4 regions of the Geobacillus sp. FSL W8-0026 genome follow, and region 3 is predicted to be linked to each of the others. Evidence: riboswitches for the same ligand, from Rfam matches in the RefSeq annotation. Region 3 holds a riboswitch; each other region holds the start of a gene.
The links. Region 3 has a riboswitch for S-adenosylmethionine ahead of NST29_RS13475 (methionine biosynthesis PLP-dependent protein). Riboswitches for the same ligand answer to the same signal wherever they lie in the genome.
Positions count from the first base shown of each region.

Region 1: another riboswitch for S-adenosylmethionine. It lies ahead of NST29_RS02885 (phosphoadenylyl-sulfate reductase); the one in region 3 lies ahead of NST29_RS13475 (methionine biosynthesis PLP-dependent protein).
Region 2: another riboswitch for S-adenosylmethionine. It lies ahead of NST29_RS15215 (methionine ABC transporter ATP-binding protein); the one in region 3 lies ahead of NST29_RS13475 (methionine biosynthesis PLP-dependent protein).
Region 4: another riboswitch for S-adenosylmethionine. It lies ahead of NST29_RS10895 (VOC family protein); the one in region 3 lies ahead of NST29_RS13475 (methionine biosynthesis PLP-dependent protein).

Region 1 is NZ_CP150194.1:578,989-583,689, forward strand. Features, by position in the region: gene cobA (uroporphyrinogen-III C-methyltransferase) at 1-566, opposite strand, end outside; gene cysC (adenylyl-sulfate kinase) at 716-1,327, opposite strand; gene sat (sulfate adenylyltransferase) at 1,340-2,500, opposite strand; gene NST29_RS02885 (phosphoadenylyl-sulfate reductase) at 2,615-3,322, opposite strand; SAM riboswitch class I at 3,452-3,559, opposite strand; gene NST29_RS02890 (DUF1128 domain-containing protein) at 3,767-3,991, opposite strand; gene NST29_RS02895 (low molecular weight protein-tyrosine-phosphatase) at 4,209-4,691, shown strand.
Region 2 is NZ_CP150194.1:3,029,289-3,033,989, forward strand. Features, by position in the region: gene NST29_RS15205 (MetQ/NlpA family ABC transporter substrate-binding protein) at 1-607, opposite strand, end outside; gene NST29_RS15210 (methionine ABC transporter permease) at 624-1,292, opposite strand; gene NST29_RS15215 (methionine ABC transporter ATP-binding protein) at 1,282-2,310, opposite strand; SAM riboswitch class I at 2,487-2,596, opposite strand; gene NST29_RS15220 (hypothetical protein) at 2,671-3,018, opposite strand; gene NST29_RS15225 (thioredoxin family protein) at 3,168-3,482, opposite strand; gene NST29_RS15230 (toprim domain-containing protein) at 3,479-3,838, opposite strand; gene NST29_RS15235 (YusG family protein) at 3,934-4,170, opposite strand; gene gcvH (glycine cleavage system protein GcvH) at 4,244-4,627, opposite strand.
Region 3 is NZ_CP150194.1:2,693,296-2,697,996, forward strand. Features, by position in the region: gene metC (cystathionine beta-lyase) at 1-1,095, opposite strand, end outside; gene NST29_RS13475 (methionine biosynthesis PLP-dependent protein) at 1,099-2,202, opposite strand; SAM riboswitch class I at 2,376-2,486, opposite strand; gene NST29_RS13480 (alpha/beta hydrolase-fold protein) at 2,672-3,400, shown strand; gene NST29_RS13485 (YjcG family protein) at 3,438-3,959, shown strand; gene NST29_RS13490 (GNAT family N-acetyltransferase) at 3,963-4,397, shown strand; gene NST29_RS13495 (stage VI sporulation protein F) at 4,438-4,695, opposite strand.
Region 4 is NZ_CP150194.1:2,180,182-2,184,882, reverse strand. Features, by position in the region: gene opp4A (oligopeptide ABC transporter substrate-binding protein) at 1-1,040, shown strand, start outside; SAM riboswitch class I at 1,091-1,195, shown strand; gene NST29_RS10895 (VOC family protein) at 1,622-2,005, shown strand; gene NST29_RS10890 (PaaI family thioesterase) at 2,560-3,042, shown strand; gene NST29_RS10885 (PaaI family thioesterase) at 3,433-3,849, opposite strand; gene hutG (formimidoylglutamase) at 3,993-4,701, shown strand, end outside.

The sequences.
Region 1 (4,701 bases), 1.5 Mb from region 3:
GGCGACTTCCCATATTTCATCAGTTGGCTGCAGATGGAGGATAAGCGCTGAATCCCCATATAAATGGCAATGGTGTCGATGCCTTTGGCTAGGCTTTCCCATTGAATTTCGTCGCCGCTTCCTTCGCGCCGGTGCCCGGTGACAAAGGCGACGCTTGAGCTGAACTCGCGATGGGTGACCGGGATGCCGGCATACGCCGCTGCGGCGATGGCAGAGGTGACACCGGGAACGATCTCAAACTCAATCCCATGCTTGACGAGCGCTTCCGCCTCTTCGCCGCCGCGCCCGAACACGAATGGATCGCCGCCTTTTAAGCGGACGACAGTTTTCCCCTTTTTGGCATGCAGGACGAGCGCGCGGTTGATCGTTTCCTGCTGCATGGCGTGGCAGCCGGGCAGCTTCCCGCAAAAGATCAATTCAGCGTCCGGCTTGGCGTATGACAACAACTCTTCGTTAATGAGACGGTCGTACAAAATGACATCCGCCCGTTGAATGCATGTTAGTCCTTTGACGGTGATCAGTTCCGGATCGCCAGGGCCGGCGCCGACAAGGTAGACTTTTCCCATCGTTGTTTCAGCCCCTTCGTGCATGATTCAGCCAACCGCCGGAGAGCGGCGTGAATGCCTAGCTGTGCTTTTTATTGTACATCGTTTGCTTTTGTGCGCAAACGACTTTGGCAAATGTTCTTCCGTTCTTTTGAGCAAAGGAGGAACAATCAGTCCGCCTTCGCTGCCGGGATCATTCTCCGTTCGCGCAAATAAGCGAGCACTTGCTCGACGCATTCTTCGACCGAATAGCGGTCGGTTTCGATCGTCAGCTCCGGCGCTGTCGGCGCTTCGTACGGCGAGTCGATGCCGGTAAATTCGCGAATTTCCCCGCGGCGCGCTTTTTCGTACAGCCCTTTTGGGTCGCGTTTTTCACATTCTTCAAGCGGACAGCTAACATAAATTTCGATAAACTCGTCCTCGTCGACGAGACGGCGGACGAGCGCCCGGTCTTCGGCAAACGGGGAAATAAACGCCGTTAACACAAACTGTCCGCTGTCGACAAACAGTTTGGCCACTTCGCCGATGCGGCGGATGTTTTCCGTCCGGTCGGCGGCGGAAAAGCCGAGGTCTTTGTTGAGCCCGTGGCGGATGTTGTCGCCGTCTAATACGTAGTTTTGAATGCCGAGCTCAAACAGCCGTCTAGAGACGGCGTTCGCCACCGTTGATTTGCCGGAGCCGGACAGCCCGGTGAACCAAAGGATGGCGCTATGATGGCCGTTGCGCTCGCGCCGGTCTTGTTTCGTGACCGATGTTTGATGCCAAACGATGTTCGTGCTCATGACGCTCCTCCTTTACCGCGTTGACGGGGTGACCGCTTCGCGCTGTTGCAATCCTTTGATCAAGACGGCGGCGACTTCCGGGCGGCTGAACGTGCTTGGCGGCACTTGGCCGTTGCGAAGCATTTCACGGACTTTCGTGCCGGAAAGAACGACATGATACTCAGCATCATGCGGGCACGTTTTCGTTGACGCCATGCCTTCGCATTTCGTGCAATAAAAGCTATGTTCGAAAAAGAGCGGCGTGATCCCGAGCTCTTCAGCCGTAAAGTTCGAGAAGATTTTTTGTGCGTCATATGTGCCGTAGTAATTGCCGACACCGGCGTGGTCGCGGCCGACGATGAAGTGCGTGCAGCCGAAGTTTTTGCGCACCATGGCATGGAAAATGGCCTCGCGCGGTCCGGCATAGCGCATGGCCGCTTGGAAGACGCCAAGGAAGACGCGGTCTTTCGGATAATAGTTTTCCAGCAGCACTTGGTAGCTTTCCATCCGGATGTCAGCCGGAATGTCATCCGCTTTCGTTTCACCGACGAGCGGGTTTAAAAACAAACCGTCGACGATCTCAAGCGCGCATTTTTGAATGTATTCGTGAGCGCGGTGAACCGGGTTGCGCGTTTGGAAGCCGACAACGGTGTTCCAGCCGAGTTCGGCAAACCGCTTCCGCGTTTCGGCCGGATCGAAATAAAACGCGGCGAACGGTCCTTTATCGGTCCGTTTGACAAGCGTGACTTCCCCGCCGACGTACACATCCGGTTTTTCAAACAGTTTGCGTACGCCAGGGTGGGCGAGTTCATCCGTTTTGTAAACGAACGTAGCTTCTTTTGTTTTGTCCGGGCGGTACATATCGGCGATTTCGATGACGCCGTACACGTCGCCGTTATAAACGAGCTTCGCTTTATCGCCGACAGCAAGTTCTTTCGCTTTCTCCTCCGTCACCGCGAGCGTGATCGGAATGCTCCAGACGGTGCCGTCAGCGAGGCGCATCGTTTCCACAACCGCGTCGTAGTCCGCTTTCGTTAAAAAGCCGGTGAGCGGACTGTACGCCCCCGTGCCGATCAATTCCAAATCGCTTAATTCCGCTTTCGACAGTTCGATCGTTTTGGATGCTTCGTCAAGCGGATAATCGGGATTCCAACGGTTGATTAATGTGCCGCCATGCGGGATGCTTACGCTCATGTTCACAACCTCCTAGATTGATAGACTGAAAAATCGCTTACATGCCGCCATGTTCATGGCGAAGAAAAAGGAAATGAGAAACCGCAATCGCAAGGAGCATACGATGGGTTCCTCCTATGTGAGATGGAGCCCGCACTCGGTCTTCCCTTGGCCGGCCCAGCGCCCGGAGCGCAAATCGTTCGGATCGACTGCCGGCGCTGTACACGGAGCGCAGCCGATGCTCGGGTAGCCGCGGTCATGAAGCACGTTGTACGGAAGATCGTGCTTATACACGTAGTTCCATACGTCTTTCCATGTCCAATGAATGAGCGGACAGACTTTGACCGAACGGAATTTGTCATCCTTATTGATGTATTCGACATGGCGCCGCGTCGGCGATTGTTCGCGGCGCAAGCCGGAAATCCAAGCGGTCACCCCAGTCAGCGCTTCACGCAGCGGAATGACTTTGCGCAGCTCGCAACATTTGTTCGGATCGCGCTTCCATAGTTCATCACCAAACTGGGCGGCTTGTTGTTCCAACGTCAGTGACGGGCGTTTCATCACGATGCGGAGCGAAGGATATTTTTCTTTCACTTTTTCGATCGTGTCATACGTTTCTTGAAAATGCAGCCCCGTGTCGAGAAAGACGATTTCCGCATCCGGCTTCACTTGGGAAATCAGATCGATCAGCACGATGCCTTCGATGCCAAAGCTACAGGCGTACACCATTTCATCACCGTACTCGCGGTACGCCCAAGCGAGAACGTCAAGCGCTCCTTTTGTTTCATTGTCAGACGGAAAAGACGGTTTTTCTGCCGTTTCCCACTGATCGTACGTGAGCATCGTTTTTCCCTCCTTATAAAACCAAAGAAAATCAACGTGATTAGTTGGATATTTACTCAGCAAGCGGCAGCTCGGCGACAAAAATGCCCTTCCCATTTTGATTTTGGAAAGAGCGGAAGAATTAGCGCCGCCTTATCTTTCAAAATGGACCCCATTTTTGCTGGAATTGGCACCTTGCTAGCCAGAGCAGGTTGCCGGAGTTCATCGGGCCAGTCCCTCCCTCGCTCTTGATAAGCGTATGCAATGATGTAATTGATTAAAATTTTAGCACAATTGCCGCCAATGTCAATCCTAGTTTTTCGATGGGAATTATGTTTATCTTGGCGGGCAAGCGCCTTTGGATCATGGCTGGCCGGTGCGGCATGTCAGCGAACCCCGCGGTTCGGCGGAAAGACGCCCCGTTTTCCGCCCTTCAAAACCGCGCGCCTTACGACCGGCAAGCCTTTACTTTTTGCGCAGATTCCCGAGTTCTTCCACAATGGCTTGCATTTCACTCGGACTGAACGTCTCGCGTTTCATCACCATCTCGAAAATCTCTTTCAATTCATCGTACCATTCCTCGGAAAAATGTGATGGCTTCATCGCTTCCCAATTGAGCATTTTTAATTTTTGTTTCAATTGTTCAATCATGTATTCGACGTTTTCCGCCGACGGTTTGGATAAGTCCATGATTCGCGCTCCTTTCATAGCGGTTATCATGTATTGTACCACATCGGCGCTGAAAAGCGGGAGAGGAGATCGTCTGTTGCCCAGCCGAGAAACAGACGGTATGGTAAAATGGAGAGGCGGGCCTGTGCGGTGAAAGAGAGGCTAGGCCGGCGAGAAAAAAGAAACAATACCGAATGAAACGATGTTCATCACGATGGCGAAAGGGAGGCCGTTTCGGATGGTGAAAGTGCTGTTCGTTTGTCTTGGAAACATCTGCCGTTCGCCGATGGCGGAAGCTGTTTTTCGCCATTTGGTGAAAGAGCGGGGACTAGAGCATGTCATCACCGTTGATTCGGCGGGAACGGGCAGCTGGCATGTGGGGGAACCGCCGCATGCGGAAACGCGGCGAATTTTAAGCGAGAACAAGATCGATTATTCCGGCATCCGCGCCCGGCAAGTCGCCCGCCGCGACTTGGAGGAGTTCGATTATATCATCGCCATGGATGCCACCAATTTGAACGATTTGCGGCGGTTGGCCGGCCTCCGGTCGAGAGCGGTGATCGCTCGGCTGCTCGATTTCGTGCCGGAACGGGAAACGGACGACGTGCCAGACCCGTACTATACGGGCAATTTTGCCGAAGTGTATCACCTGATCCGAGCGGGATGCGAGCATTTGCTGGAAACGATCATGCGCGATCATCGGCTGACGGAGGAGCATTGAGCCGCTTCCG
Region 2 (4,701 bases), 340 kb from region 3:
CGCCTTCGCCGTTTTTGTAAATTTGCGGCAGCAGCCCAGCGTCGACATCGGCCTTAAACTTCAAATGCTTCGGATTTTCGACGATGTCGTTCACCGTCGCTTTCGTTTTATCGACGCCCGGTTTCAGTTTAATGAGCCCTTTTTCTTGCAGCATCGACAAAATACGGCCGTGGTCGGCGACCGAGTTGCTCATGATGATCGTTGCGCCGTCCGGCAGCTCTTCGATGCTTTTGTATTTTTTCGAGTACAAGCCGATCGGCTCAATATGAATGCCACCGGCGTTAACGAATTGGTAGCCATGCTCTTTCATTTGCGACTCTAAATAAGGAATGTGTTGGAAGTAGTTGGCATCAATTTCTTTGTCGGCCAACGCTTTGTTCGGCAAAATATAGTCTTGGAACGTAATGATCTCCAAGTCAATGCCTTTTTTCTTCAAAATCGGTTTCGCTTTTTCCAAAATTTCCGCATGCGGCACGTTCGAGGCGCCGACTTTCAGTTTTACCAATTTGCCGTTGCCACCCTCATCGGCGGCGTTGTTGTTGCCGCCGCAAGCCGCCAAGGCGAACACCAAGACGGAAGCGAACAGCACGCCAAGCCATTTTTTCATCGATTTTTTCCTCCTTTTATCGTTTATCTATTTTGGAAGTGACAATGTCACCGATCCACTGAATGACAAAGACAATCACAAGCACCAACACGGTCGCGACAAACGTCACATCGTTATGGCTGCGCTGAAATCCTTCCAAATACGCCAAATTCCCAAGTCCACCGGCGCCGACAACGCCAGCCATCGCCGTATAGCCGACAAGCGACACCGCGGTGACGGTAATCCCCGAGACAAGAGCTGGCAACGATTCCGGCAAAAGCACCTTCCAAATGATCGTCCACGTCGAGGCGCCCATCGCCTGCGCCGCTTCAATGACCCCTTTGTCAATTTCGCGGAGGGCGATCTCAACCATGCGGGCGTAAAACGGCGCCGCACCGATGATGAGCGCCGGCAGCGCCGCGTTGGCGCCGAGCATCGTCCCGACGAGCCATTTCGTAAACGGAATAAGCAAAATGATCAAAATAATGAACGGAATGGAGCGGAAAATGTTGACGAACGCCGCGATGACCGTATTGGCCAGCCGGTTCTCCCATAGGTTTCCCTTTGCCGTTAAAAATAACAGCAGCCCAAGCACCACTCCGAGGACGAACGTGGCGGCGACCGCCATGCCGGTCATGTACAGCGTCTCGACCGTTGCCGCCCACATCGTTTCCCATTGCACGTTCGGCAGGAGGTTAGCGAGCATCGTGAATCACCTCCACCGCCACTTGTTGGTCTTGAATATAGTCGAGCGCCCGACCGATTTCATCCGCCGCCCCGTCGATGTGCACAAACAGCACGCCGTAGGCGCCTTGATGGGTTTGTGAAATTTTTCCTTGTAAAATGTTGACATCAACGGCAAATTGGCGGACGACTTGCGTAATGAGCGGCTGTCCAGCGGCGGCGCCGACAAACGTCAACTGCGCGATCACCCCGTTCGGGTAGTGGCCGAACAGATGCGAGACAGCTTCTTCGGTTTCCTCCGGCTCGACCAGCTGCTTGACGAACCGTTTCGTAATCGGCTGCTGCGGGTTCCGGAACACGTGCAGCACGTCGCCTTGTTCGACGATTTTGCCGCTTTCCATCACCGCGACGCGGTCGCAAATTTTGCGAATGACGTGCATTTCATGGGTGATGAGCACGATCGTCAGCCCGAGCCGCTTGTTGATGTCAACGAGCAAATCCAAAATCGCGTCCGTCGTCTGCGGATCGAGGGCGGACGTCGCCTCATCGCAAAGCAGGACTTTCGGATTGTTGGCGAGCGCCCGCGCGATGCCGACCCGCTGCTTTTGCCCGCCGCTCAGCTGCGACGGATACGCCTCTTCCCGCCCGGTGAGACCGACAAGCTGGATGAGCTCATCGACGCGCTTTTGCCGTTCCTCTCTCGGAACACCGGCGATCTCGAGCGGAAAAGCGATATTTTCCCTGACGGTGCGCGACCAAAGCAAGTTGAAATGCTGGAAAATCATGCCGATTTCCTGACGGGCGTTTCGAAGCTCCCGACCTTTCACGCGCGCCATGTCGCGGCCGGCGACGATCACCCGACCGCTCGTCGGTTTTTCCAATCCGTTTAACAGCCGAATGAGCGAACTTTTTCCGGCCCCGCTGTAGCCGATAATTCCAAAAATTTCTCCTTCGCGAATCTCAAGCGACACGTTGTCAACGGCTGTCACCGCACCGTTGGCCGCTTGGTATACTTTCGTCACCTGTTCAAGGGTGATCATCGTTTCACCTTCCTTTCTTGCCGTGCGCTTCCCGTTCGCCAGCAGGCGCAAGCCCCGCCGCCGAGCGCGCCCGCGCAAGCAGCCGAAGCGGGCTGTTCACGCCCAGCGCCCAAGCAAGCGCAAAAAGAAAACCTTTCTGCCCGCGGAGAACAGAAAGGTATTGTCTACCATTCCGTCTCTTATCTCTCAAAGCAGGCTGCTTTGTGTGAATTGGCACCATTTCAGCGCAAGCGCTGACGGTTGCCGGGCTTCATTGGGCACATCCCTCCACCTCTCTTGATAAGAGCACAACGCAAATGTATTCAATTTGGTTACGAATGTGATTGTATCATTGGATGTCGAATCGTGTCAACCTATTTTTTATCCAACATGCCGATACGGCTTGGCCAAATGGAGGAGCGACTCCAGCAGCAATAAATGGCGGAAGCTTCCCGATACGTGCACTTCTTGCAGCCGGACGAGCTGCTGCAGCTTCAGCTCACCGCTCAGCAAGGAGGCGAGCGCTTCCTTCGAACCGCGCACCGTCAACGTGTTTCGTTCATCGTTCTCGCACTCAACGATGGCCGGCTCTTTGCCAAGCAAGACGGAAGCGGCCTCCCCGTCGCTTTCAAACCGAACGCATAACTGCTCGTCCGGCAAAATCGGCAACAAATGACGCAACATTTGCATCCGCTCGATGAACCGTTCCACAAACTCACGCACTTCCATTGACCATCACCCCCATGTCCTTTGTTCTCTATTTCCATATGTGGGGGCAAGAATCCTTTACAAAAATCTCGACAGCCTGTTGACGAACGGACGCCGTTTTTGTCATTTCCCAAGAAATGTGTCAAACGGAGTCAAAAAAAGGGGGACAGTCAACGCGGCAGCCGGGCTTGCAGTTGCTCATACAAATCGGTGACGGAAGGGAACGCATACCATTTGTCGGCCATCGCTCCGTCAACAAAAAGAAGCAAGCATGGAACGCTGGAAATTTGCCACTCCACAGCCTGCTCAGGAATATAGTTGATATCCGTTTCGTAAAACGGCAACGTCGGGAATAGCTGCTCGATAATCACGAGCATCCGCCGCGCCAATTGACATGTGCCGCACAGCGGGGTATACAAATACAGCGCCAAAAGCGGCTCGTTCTCGATCGTTTTTCTGAGCTCATTGCGATCGATCGCGTTCACCCGCTTCCCCCCTTCATCAACCATTCCATTCGCACCTCAAAATCGGCGCGCAGCAACACTTGCGCCAAATGCCAAAGCGGAGCGGCCGCCACTTCCCGGTACGCCCGGTCAATATAAATATGTTCGGCTTCGGGAAACATGCGGCGAAACTGGCGGCGCAGCTTCTCCCCCGCCTCATCGGCGTCGGCAAGCACGTATACATCTTGGCCTTCGAACTCGTCGGCCAACTCTTCCAAGCGGGCATCGCTGATCGTCCCGTTCGTACACACGATCACGACCGGTTCATTCAACACCGCCGCCACCTTTTGTTTATCCGATCTCCCCTCGACGATGATCACCTTTTCCACTTGTCGCATATCCGCCCCACCTAACTCCACCAATGTTGTGCTCTATTGTATGATCGATGCGAGCCAAAGGTTGAAAAAAAGCAACGGCCATCCACCGTTGCCTTTCAACACCAGCCCGCTTCCCCGTCGCAGTCGACATATTTTTGCCCCGGCTCAACGGTAGCGGTCACGTCTTTGTAAACTTTTCCATTTTGCACTGTATAGCCGCTTTTTAACGGAACGGTCTCCGGAAGCGGAACATGGCCGATCAGCTCCCCTTCCGCATACAAATCAAGCGTGCGGCCGTTCCATTTGCCGATTACCCGATCGGTCACATCGATGCGCGCCGATTGCAGCGCCATCTTTCGCACCCCCTTGTTTCATTTCTTCCATATGTATAGGGTGCCCGAATTGAGCCGAAAATGACGGCCATGTTTATCCTTCCGTCACCATCGCTTCATATTGTTCCGCTGTCAATAATTGGTCAATCTCACGGGTGTCGCTCGGTTTCACGACGATCATCCACGCTTTCTCGTACGGCGATTCGTTGACATACTCCGGATGATCGTTGAGCGCCTCGTTTACTTCGACGACCGTTCCGCTGACCGGCGCGTACAGCTCCGAGACGGTTTTCACCGACTCAACGCTGCCGAACGGCTCGTTCGCTTTCAGCTGCGCGCCCACTTCCGGCAGTTCGACAAAGACGATATCCCCCAACTCGGATTGCGCGTAATCCGTAATGCCGATGCGCACGTGTTCGCCTTCGACGCGCACCCACTCATGCTCTTTCGTATAGCGAAGTTCCTTTGGCGTGTTCATCGAATCCCTCCATTGCGACAAAAAAGTGTGCTCCTCTTCATCATAACCGATTTTCCGCGAAAACTCACCGTCTG
Region 3 (4,701 bases):
CCCGACGCTCAGCCGCAGCAAGCCGTCGGTAATGCCGCGCCGCAGCCGCTCTTCCTTCGGCATGGCGGCGTGCGACATTTTTGCCGGGTGCGACAAAATCGATTCGACCGCCCCAAGGCTGACGGCGAACACCGGCAGGCGGACGTGGCGGACGAACGTCCGGGCCGCTTCTTCATCGGCCAAGCGGAACGACAGTACGGCGCCAAACCCCGCCGCTTGGCTGCGTTGAATGTCATGGCCCGGATGGTTCGCCAATCCCGGATAATACACCTCTTCCACTTTCGGATGGCGGAGCAAATACTCGGCGATGGCCATGGCCGATTCGGACGACTGTTTCAGCCGAACGTGAAGCGTTTTTAGCCCCCGAAGCACAAGCCACGCGTCTTGGACGCCGAGGACGGCGCCAAAGGCGTTTTGCCATTTGTACAGCTGTTTGCCGAGCTCCTCGTCTTTCACGACCGCCAGTCCGGCGACGACGTCGCTATGGCCGGCTAAAAACTTCGTCGCGCTGTGGAGGACAACGTCGACACCAAGATCCAACGGCCGCTGCAGCGCCGGGGTCATGAACGTATTATCCAAAAACGTCAAACAGCCGTGCGCTTTCGCCAGCTCGACGACAGCGCGAATGTCGGTCACTTTTAACAGCGGGTTGGACGGCGTTTCCATATAAATGACTTTCGTGTTCGGCCGGATGTTTTCCGCCACCGCCTTGCGATCGGTCATATCGACGAACGTATAGTCAATGCCAAACCGGCTCAGCACTTCGGTGACGATCCGGTACGTGCCGCCGTAGACGTCTTCGGTTACGAGCACATGGTCGCCTTTGGACAGGAGCAACAACGCCGTGGAGATGGCGGCCATGCCCGAGGCGAACGCGAACCCGCGCACACCGCCTTCCAAGGCGGCGATCGTCTCCTCAAGCGCCTCGCGCGTCGGGTTGCCGGAGCGGCTGTAGTCGTATTTGCCAAACGAGTCGAAATCGAACTGATGGAACGTGGAGGCGTGCTGGATCGGCACGCTCACCGCCCCGGTTGCGCGGTCGACTTTCCATTCGTTATGGAGCAGTTTTGTCGAAAACGACCATTCCCGTTCCATCGCTCACACCTCTTTCATGTTTTTGAACGCTTGCGCCAAGTCGGCGATCAAATCATCGGCGTGCTCAATGCCGACCGAGAAGCGGAGCAGCCGGTTGCAGACGCCGTTTCGGATGCGGATGTCTTCCGGAATGTCCGCGTGCGTCTGCGTCGCTGGGTACGTGATGAAGCTTTCAACCCCGCCTAGGCTTTCCGCGAACGTAATAAGGCGCAAGCTTTTTAAAAATCCGTTCACCCACTTTTCATCGGCAATCCGGAACGACAGCATCCCACCTCTTCCTGGATATAAGACGTCGGTCACGTCTTCCTGTTCGCGCAAAAAGGCGCTGATGCGCTTGGCGTTTTCTTCATGCTGGCGCATCCTTAGCGCCAACGTTTTCATCCCGCGGATCAATAGCCAAGAGTCAAACGGGGACAAGACGGCGCCGATGGCGTTATGGTACTCGGCCAAGCGTTGACAAAGCGCTTCTCCCTTGGCGACGACCAAGCCGGCCAACACATCGTTATGGCCGCCTAAATATTTCGTGGCGCTGTGGAGGACGATATCGGCTCCTTGTTCGATCGGGCGCTGGAGCACCGGGGTGTAAAACGTGTTATCCACGATCAACAATAGCCCGTGCCGTTGGGCAAGCTGGGCGACCGCGGAAATATCGGTCTCGTGCATCAGTGGGTTTGTCGGCGTTTCCAAGAAAATCGCCTTCGTTTTTTCGCTGATACACGCTTCCACCGCATCGAGATCGGAAAAATCGACATAATGGAACCGAAGACCGTACTTGCGCCAGCCGCGCTCAAACAGCCGGTACGTGCCGCCGTAAAGGTCGGCCGATACGAGAAACTCATCTCCGCTCTCAAACAAGGCGAGCACCGTCTGAATGGCGGCCATGCCGGAGCTGAACGCATAGCCTTGATCGCCGCCTTCCAGCTTTGCGATCGCCTCCTCAACAATTTTGCGCGTTGGATTGCCGGTGCGGATGTAGTCAAACCCGGTCGATTCCCCGATGCCGGCATGGCGGTAGGCGGTCGAAAAATAGACGGGCGGGTTGACCGTTCCTGTCACGGTTTCGCTCCGGTTGCCGATTTGCGCTAACAACGTCTCCAGTTTCTCCATCTCATCTCTCTCCTTCTGCAAAAAAATTCCTCTTGCCCAACGACCGGCGGCCGCAGCGCCCAAACGCTTCGCTGCCGCCCCGCCTCACAGGTCGGCAAAACGGCCGCCGAAACAAAGGAAAATAAAAAAAGTCTTCCAAGAAGAAGACTTTTCCATACACATGGTCATGCTTCTTCTTATCTGCCGAATTGAATGCTCAATTCGCTGGATTTAGCACCTGGCCGCCGGGCGGCTGGTTGCTGAAGCTTCATTGGGCCAGTTCCCTCCGCTTCTCTCGATAAGAACAGGATGGGTATTCAATTTTGTTGCAATTTTATTTATTAAGAAATGTAACGCATTCCAGCGGTTTTTGCAAGTCTTTTTTTCGCTGCGCATCACTCGGCAAATTCACAAAAAATTCGAGCCCTTGATTAACATTTTTTGTACAAATATGTTACAATAACAGATGAACTTGCGCTTTCACTGGAGGATGGTCATGACAGCAGGAACGATGCGCGATTACGCGCTATATAGCGGGGAGCTTCAGGAGAAAATCGAACTGCTCGTCTATTTGCCAAGCAATTTTTCCCCGCTTTACAAATATTCTTTATTAATCGCTCAAGACGGCAAAGATTACTTTATGTACGGAAAAATGAAAACGGCTGTCGAAACGTTAATGGCCAACGGCACGATTGACCGCACGATCGTCGTCGGTATTCCGTATCGGAATGTAAACGACCGCTATGAAAAGTATCATCCATCGGGAACGAAGCACGGAGCGTATCTCCGCTTTCTAGCCCATGAACTCGTGCCGTTTTTGGACCGCGAACTGCCGACGTATCAAATGGGCAAAGGCCGGGCGCTCATCGGTGATTCGCTCGGCGGGACCGTATCGTTGACCGCCGGACTGTTGTATCCGCATACATTCGGAAAAATCGCCATGCAGTCCCCCTACATCGATGATTCGCTCTTGGCGCTCATTCGCTCATTCCGCGATCCGTCGCTGCTCGCCATTTACCATTCCGTCGGCTCGGAAGAAACGGCTGTAAAAACGACAGACGGACAAGTGCGCGACTTTGTGACCCCGAATCGAAAGGCGCGAGATTTGTTGGTCGAAAAAGGGTTTGCCTATACGTACCATGAGTTTGCCGGCGGCCATGCGTGGACGCATTGGCAGCCCGATGTGCCTCGGGCGCTATCGACGATTTTGACGCTGTAGCCGTCCAACGCTAACCATCTCAAGGAGGGGAATTGAAATGAAATACGGCATTGTCATCTTTCCGTCCAAACGAATCCAAGATTTCGCCAACTCCTACCGGAAGCGGTATGACAGCCATTACGCCCTCATCCCGCCGCACATTACATTGAAATATCCATTTGAGGCGGACGAGGAGAAGTTGAAGGCGATGGCAAAGGAGCTGCATCGCATCGCAGCGAAAACGCCTCCAATTCCGATTAAAGTGACGAAATTCAGCTCGTTTTACCCGACCAGCAACGTCATTTATTTGAAAGTGGAGCCAAACGACGTGCTTGAACGCCTTCATGAGCAGCTGCACAGCGGCTTGTTTTCCGGGCAGCCGGAGTTTGTGTTCGTGCCGCACATTACGATCGGCCGGGACTTGCCGAGTGGCGAATATGCGGATGTATACAGCCAGCTGAAGCTGCAAGACGTCCATTTTGAGGAAACGGTCGATCGCTTCCATCTCCTTTATCAGCTGGACAACGGGTCGTGGACCGTCTACGAGACGTTTATCGTCGGAGGAAAGGAAACGGTGTAGCCGATGAACATCGCCATTGGAACGAGCAAAGACCGGCCCCTTTATGAAGACGCGTTGCGCGTCCGCCGCCTTGTCTTCATCGAGGAACAGCACGTGCCGGAGGAAGAAGAAATCGATCAGTTTGAAGATGACGCCTTCCATCTCGTTTTATATGATGGTGACATCCCGGTCGGTGCCGGACGTCTTCGTTTCATCGACGAAGGGGTCGGCAAAATCGAACGGATTTGCGTCTTGCCTTCCTACCGGGGGCGGGGAGCCGGCCGCATGGTCATGGAAGCCATCGAGCAGCTGGCGACATCAAAAGGGGCGAAAAAAGTGAAGCTAAACGCCCAGACGCACGCGGAACCGTTTTACCAACAGCTCGGCTATACAACCGTGTCCGATGTATTTCTAGATGCCGGCATTCCACACGTCGCCATGGTCAAGCCGCTCGAATAGCGAACGAAAGGGAGCTTGCACGCGCAGAGCTCCCTTTCGCTTATTTTTTGTTATTCAACATATTGGCAATCGTATTCAAATCGATTTGCTTGCCGTTATGGACGATCGTTTTCACAATTTGATCCTCAAGTTCCTTTGGCACTTTCCGATTGGCGATTTGCGCCACCCGTTTCACGACTTGACGAACCGTTTTTTCATCGCTGAAGTTGGCGTTTTGCAGCGAGTTGGCGAGCTCAAAAATCTCTTTCATGTTGACGCCTGTTTTCTTTTCGATGTTTTTGAAAAACTGCTGATCCATAGTTCC
Region 4 (4,701 bases), 510 kb from region 3:
TTCCGGGCGAGTCGGTCGAGTTTGTTCGCAATGATGACTATTGGGATGGCAAACCAAAATTGAAGGGTGTCATTTTAAAAGTCGTCAGCCCGAAAGTCATTTTGCAAGCGATGAAAAAAGGGGAAATCGATGTTGCAGAATTCCCAACTGACCAATATGTGAATGCTAAAGGAACAAAAAATATTCAGTTTATCGGCAGAATAGATTTGGCGTACAACTATATCGGCTTTAAACTCGGCCACTGGGATGCGAAAAAGCAAGAAAACGTCATGGACAATCCGAAATTCCAAAACAAAAAACTGCGCCAAGCGATGGCGTACGCCATCAACACCCAAGAGGTGGCCGACCGCCTGTATCATGGCTTACGCTTCCCGGCGAACACGCTCATTCCGCCGTCGTTCCCGGGCTACCATGACAATTCGATCAAAGGGTATACGTACAATCCGGAAAAAGCGAAACAATTGCTGGATGAAGCGGGATATAAAGATGTGGATGGCGATGGCCTCCGCGAAGATCCGAACGGCAAAAAATTCAAGATCAACTTCTTGGCGATGAGCGGCGGGGACATCGCTGAACCGTTGGCCAAGTTTTATATGCAATGCTGGAAAGATGTGGGTCTCGATGTTCAGCTTGTGGACGGACGCTTGGCGGAGTTCAACTCTTTCTATGATATGGTCAAAAAAGATGATCCGAAAGTGGACGTTTACGCAGCCGCGTGGGCGACGGGCACGGACGTCGATCCATACGGATTGTATGGACGGAACGTCATGTTCAACTACTCGCGCTGGGTCAATGAGAAAAACGATGAACTGTTGGAAAAAGGCCATTCGGAGCAGGCGTTTGACAAAGAATATCGCCGGAAAATTTACAGTGAATGGCAACAGCTGATGAACGAAGAAGTTCCGGTCATTCCGACGCTGTATCGCTTCTCCATCCTTGCGGTTAACAACCGCGTCGCCAACTTTACGGTCGATCCGGGCTCGAAACTGACGTGGAAAGATGTCGGCGTCACGTCCGAGCAACCGGAAGTCGAACAATGACGATTGTTGCCTTTGATGATGTATGATAAGATAGAAGATAAATTGCATACGTCTTATCAAGAGTGGGCGAGAGAACGGGCTTGATGACCCCACAGCAACCTGCCGCAGGCAAGGTGCTAACACCCGCAAAGCGGTTTCGCTTTGGATGATAAGAACGGCTCATGGCCCCTTTCGCATCATTCCGAGGCGAAGGGGGTTTTTGATGATGGGAGGTGAGGGGGCGTGGCGGAACGACTGTCGCTCCGCGCTTGCATGGCGGCGCATGTGGTGGCGGCGACGTTTCCCGTTCACGTCATGCGCTGCGTGCGGACGGAGCTCATCCGGTTCGATCGCTAGGCGGTCGTGCATATCGACTGCGGGGACGGCTATGTCCACCTGTATGGGAAACCCAAGGAACGATGGTTTCCCTCGTGCTGACGAACGATGAGGCGGAGGGATGGAAAGCGGAGGGGGCGTACGCCCTTGATCGCTATCTATGGCAGGGGCTAGGAAAAAATACGTTTTCCACCGTCAATGACCCCGTATTTGCGGGCTGTGTTTTCCATTGAATCGTAGAACGTGAGAGAAAGGAAGAACAGCGGATGGCAGTCAAAAAATTTGAACACGTCGGCATCCAAGTGAAAGATATTGAAACATCGAAAGTATTTTATCAAAACGTCGTCGGCCTCGAGCTGCTCAGCGAGATGATTCATACGAACGGGACGATGAAACTGGCGTTTTTGGGGCTTGACGGCCAAGTCATCGTTGAGCTCATCGAAGGATACAATCCGGATTTGCCGACGGAAGGAAAAGTGCATCACGTCGCATTTACGGTCGAAGGCATTGAACAGGAGAAAGAGCGGCTCGTGTCGCTTGGCGTTCCGCTCGTTTGGGAGGACATTACCGCGCTTCCGAACGGGGCGAAATATTTGTTTTTCCTCGGCCCGGACGGGGAATGGATCGAATTTTACGAACCGGAACGATAAGAAGAATGAAAACAGGCAGCCCGCGATTTTGCATCGATCGGGCTTTGGGCGTCAGAGCGTGGCTGGCGCCTCTTTCTATTTTTTTGCCTTGACCGCACATCGACCGGTGGCATAGAAGGCCGGTGAAAAACCGCTGTCACACACCAATGGGCGGCCTTTTTAATCAGAAAAGTTTCATGGGCAGTGTGATCTGCCCTCCACCGAGGCGTGAAAATCTCGCGTCAGTTCGGCATTTTCACGGAAAGTTCCATGGGCAACGGTTTGCCCTCCACCCAAGGATGAAAATCCGCGTCAGTTCGGCATTTTTATAGAAAATGGGTGGCCATCCGTATTTTTCCCGAAATCACCATCCTTATAGGTCCTGTCAGCTTCGTTTTGTACGGATGGCAGTCCGTGTGTGGGCTGACATGTGGGAATGATTCCTGATGGAGCCACTTCGTTGTTCATGACGGTCATTGTAGCATGGACAGCAACTTTAGGGCAAAAAGTGCGCTTTAGGGTCGAGACTTTTTCAATTGGATGATATACTAAGAATAAAGAGGGGAGGAGATGTCATGGAAGAAACGATCGTTCACGCCATTCAAGACGACTATCCGGAGGAATTCGCTTGGTGCTATGGCTGCGGCCGTTTGAATGAGACGGGCCACCATTTCCGCACCGGATGGCAAGGGGACAAGACGGTGACCGTATACACGCCGCGCCCCGAACATACTGCCATCCCTGGGTTTGTATACGGTGGATTGATCGCCTCGCTCATCGACTGCCACGGTACTGGTTCAGCAGCGCTGGCGCTGCACCGGAAAAACGGCCATGAGCCGGGTAGCGGGGAGACGCCGCCGCGCTTTGTCACCGCTTCGCTGCACGTCGATTTTCTCAAACCGACGCCGCACGGGGTGCCGCTTGTGGCCATCGGCACGGTGACGGAAATTCACCCGAAAAAATGGCAAGTTGACACCGAAGTGTTTGCGAACGGTGAATTATGCGCCCGCGGGCAAGTCGTCGCCGTCGTGATGCCGAAAACGTTTGTCCGCTCTTAACAAGCAACGGAAAGCGCCGAAAAGCCGCTGTTTTTTGACAGCGCTTTCTTCGGCGCTTTGTCACTGGGGGCGGTTAGGAACTGAGCGCCCCCTGCAGTTCGGCTCGCGCTGGCGGGCAAAGCCCATCATCATTCCCCCTGCCCGTTGTGAAGAGCCAAGGCGTCCGGAGTCGTTGTCCGAAATGCCGCTTTCTTTCCAGTAGGTTTTGAGGGGCGGTGATTTAAGGAAACAGGCCGCTTACCGGCCTCGCTTCTTAAATAGAAAAGCCTTGTCGCGTCAGAATCGTCTTTCACACGCTCCCCCCATTGTCCGAAAGAAACAACCGCTTTTCACCAGCCTGTTTGGCCTTCTTTCGGAATCCTGCCCATGACCCGCTCGCACGAATGACCTTCATCGTTTTTCCATGATGATCACGGATGACGTGGCGCTCGCCACCTCTTTGCCGCTTTGCCGCACGGTGGCGGTCACATAAACGACCGTTCGCCCGGGTTTTTCCACTAGCGCCTCGATTTCCGCTTCCCCCGCTTCCAGCGGACGATGAAACGTCGTGTGCAAATTGATCGAAGCGTGCATTTGGTTATCGCGAAGCAAGGTCGTCACCGCATACGCCATCACAATATCCGCAGCTGCGCCGACAAACCCGCCCATAATGACGCCGTTGCCGTTGAGCAGCGATTCGCTTACCTTCCATACTCCTTTCGCATAGCCGTCCCGGGCTTCTGTCAAGCGAACGCCGAGCGTTGTATCGCACGGCGGCGGCGCGCTTTGGCCGGCGATGACGTCATGTAAGTTGACGGTTGATTTCATGCTGTGTCCCCCTTTCTGTTGTCGATCTGTATTCTTTTATTCGCGGGAAAGAGGCGATTTCCTCTTTCTGCCCCTGCAAGAAGGAGAACGGCAAAGCGGCAGCGAAAGAAACAGGTAGCTGATCGTCGAAAGGAGATGGTTCGATGTATCAACAACCCGAGCAAAGTCGCTGGACGGGGAGGGTGGACAGTGTGAGCGATGAACGGGCGTTTCGCCTCCATCAGCGCATCCGCCTGTTGGATTTATCGCAGCCGTTGGCGCCGATGGAACGAGCAGCGGCTCTCATCGGCTTTGCCTGCGACGAGGGCGTGCGCCGCAACCAAGGCCGTCAAGGGGCGAAAGAGGCGCCGGCCGCTGTGAAAGCGGCGTTGGGCCGGCTGCCATGGCATCTTCCGCAAGGCGCGTCCATCTTTGATGCCGGCGATGTCGTTTGCGTGGACGGACAGCTCGAACAAAGCCAAGCCGAACTCGGCAAAGCCGTCGCCCGCCTGCTGCGAAGTGGCGCGGTGCCGGTGGTGATCGGCGGCGGCCATGAGACGGCGTATGGCCATTATTTGGGCGTCCGTGAAGCGCTTGGGCCGAACGCCCGCCTTGGCATCATCAACATTGACGCTCATTTCGATTTGCGGCCGTATGATAACGGGCCGACATCCGGGACGATGTTTCGGCAAATTTTGGATGAGGACAAACAGGTAGGGTATTGCTGCTTAGGCATTCAGAAGCTCGGCAACACGGCGGCGCTGTTTGCGGATGCACAGCGGTACGGATGCGAGTACATGCTGGAAGAACAGCTGACTGCGGGGCCGATGGAGGCAGCGTATGAACAGATCGAACGATTTGCCTCAGCGTATG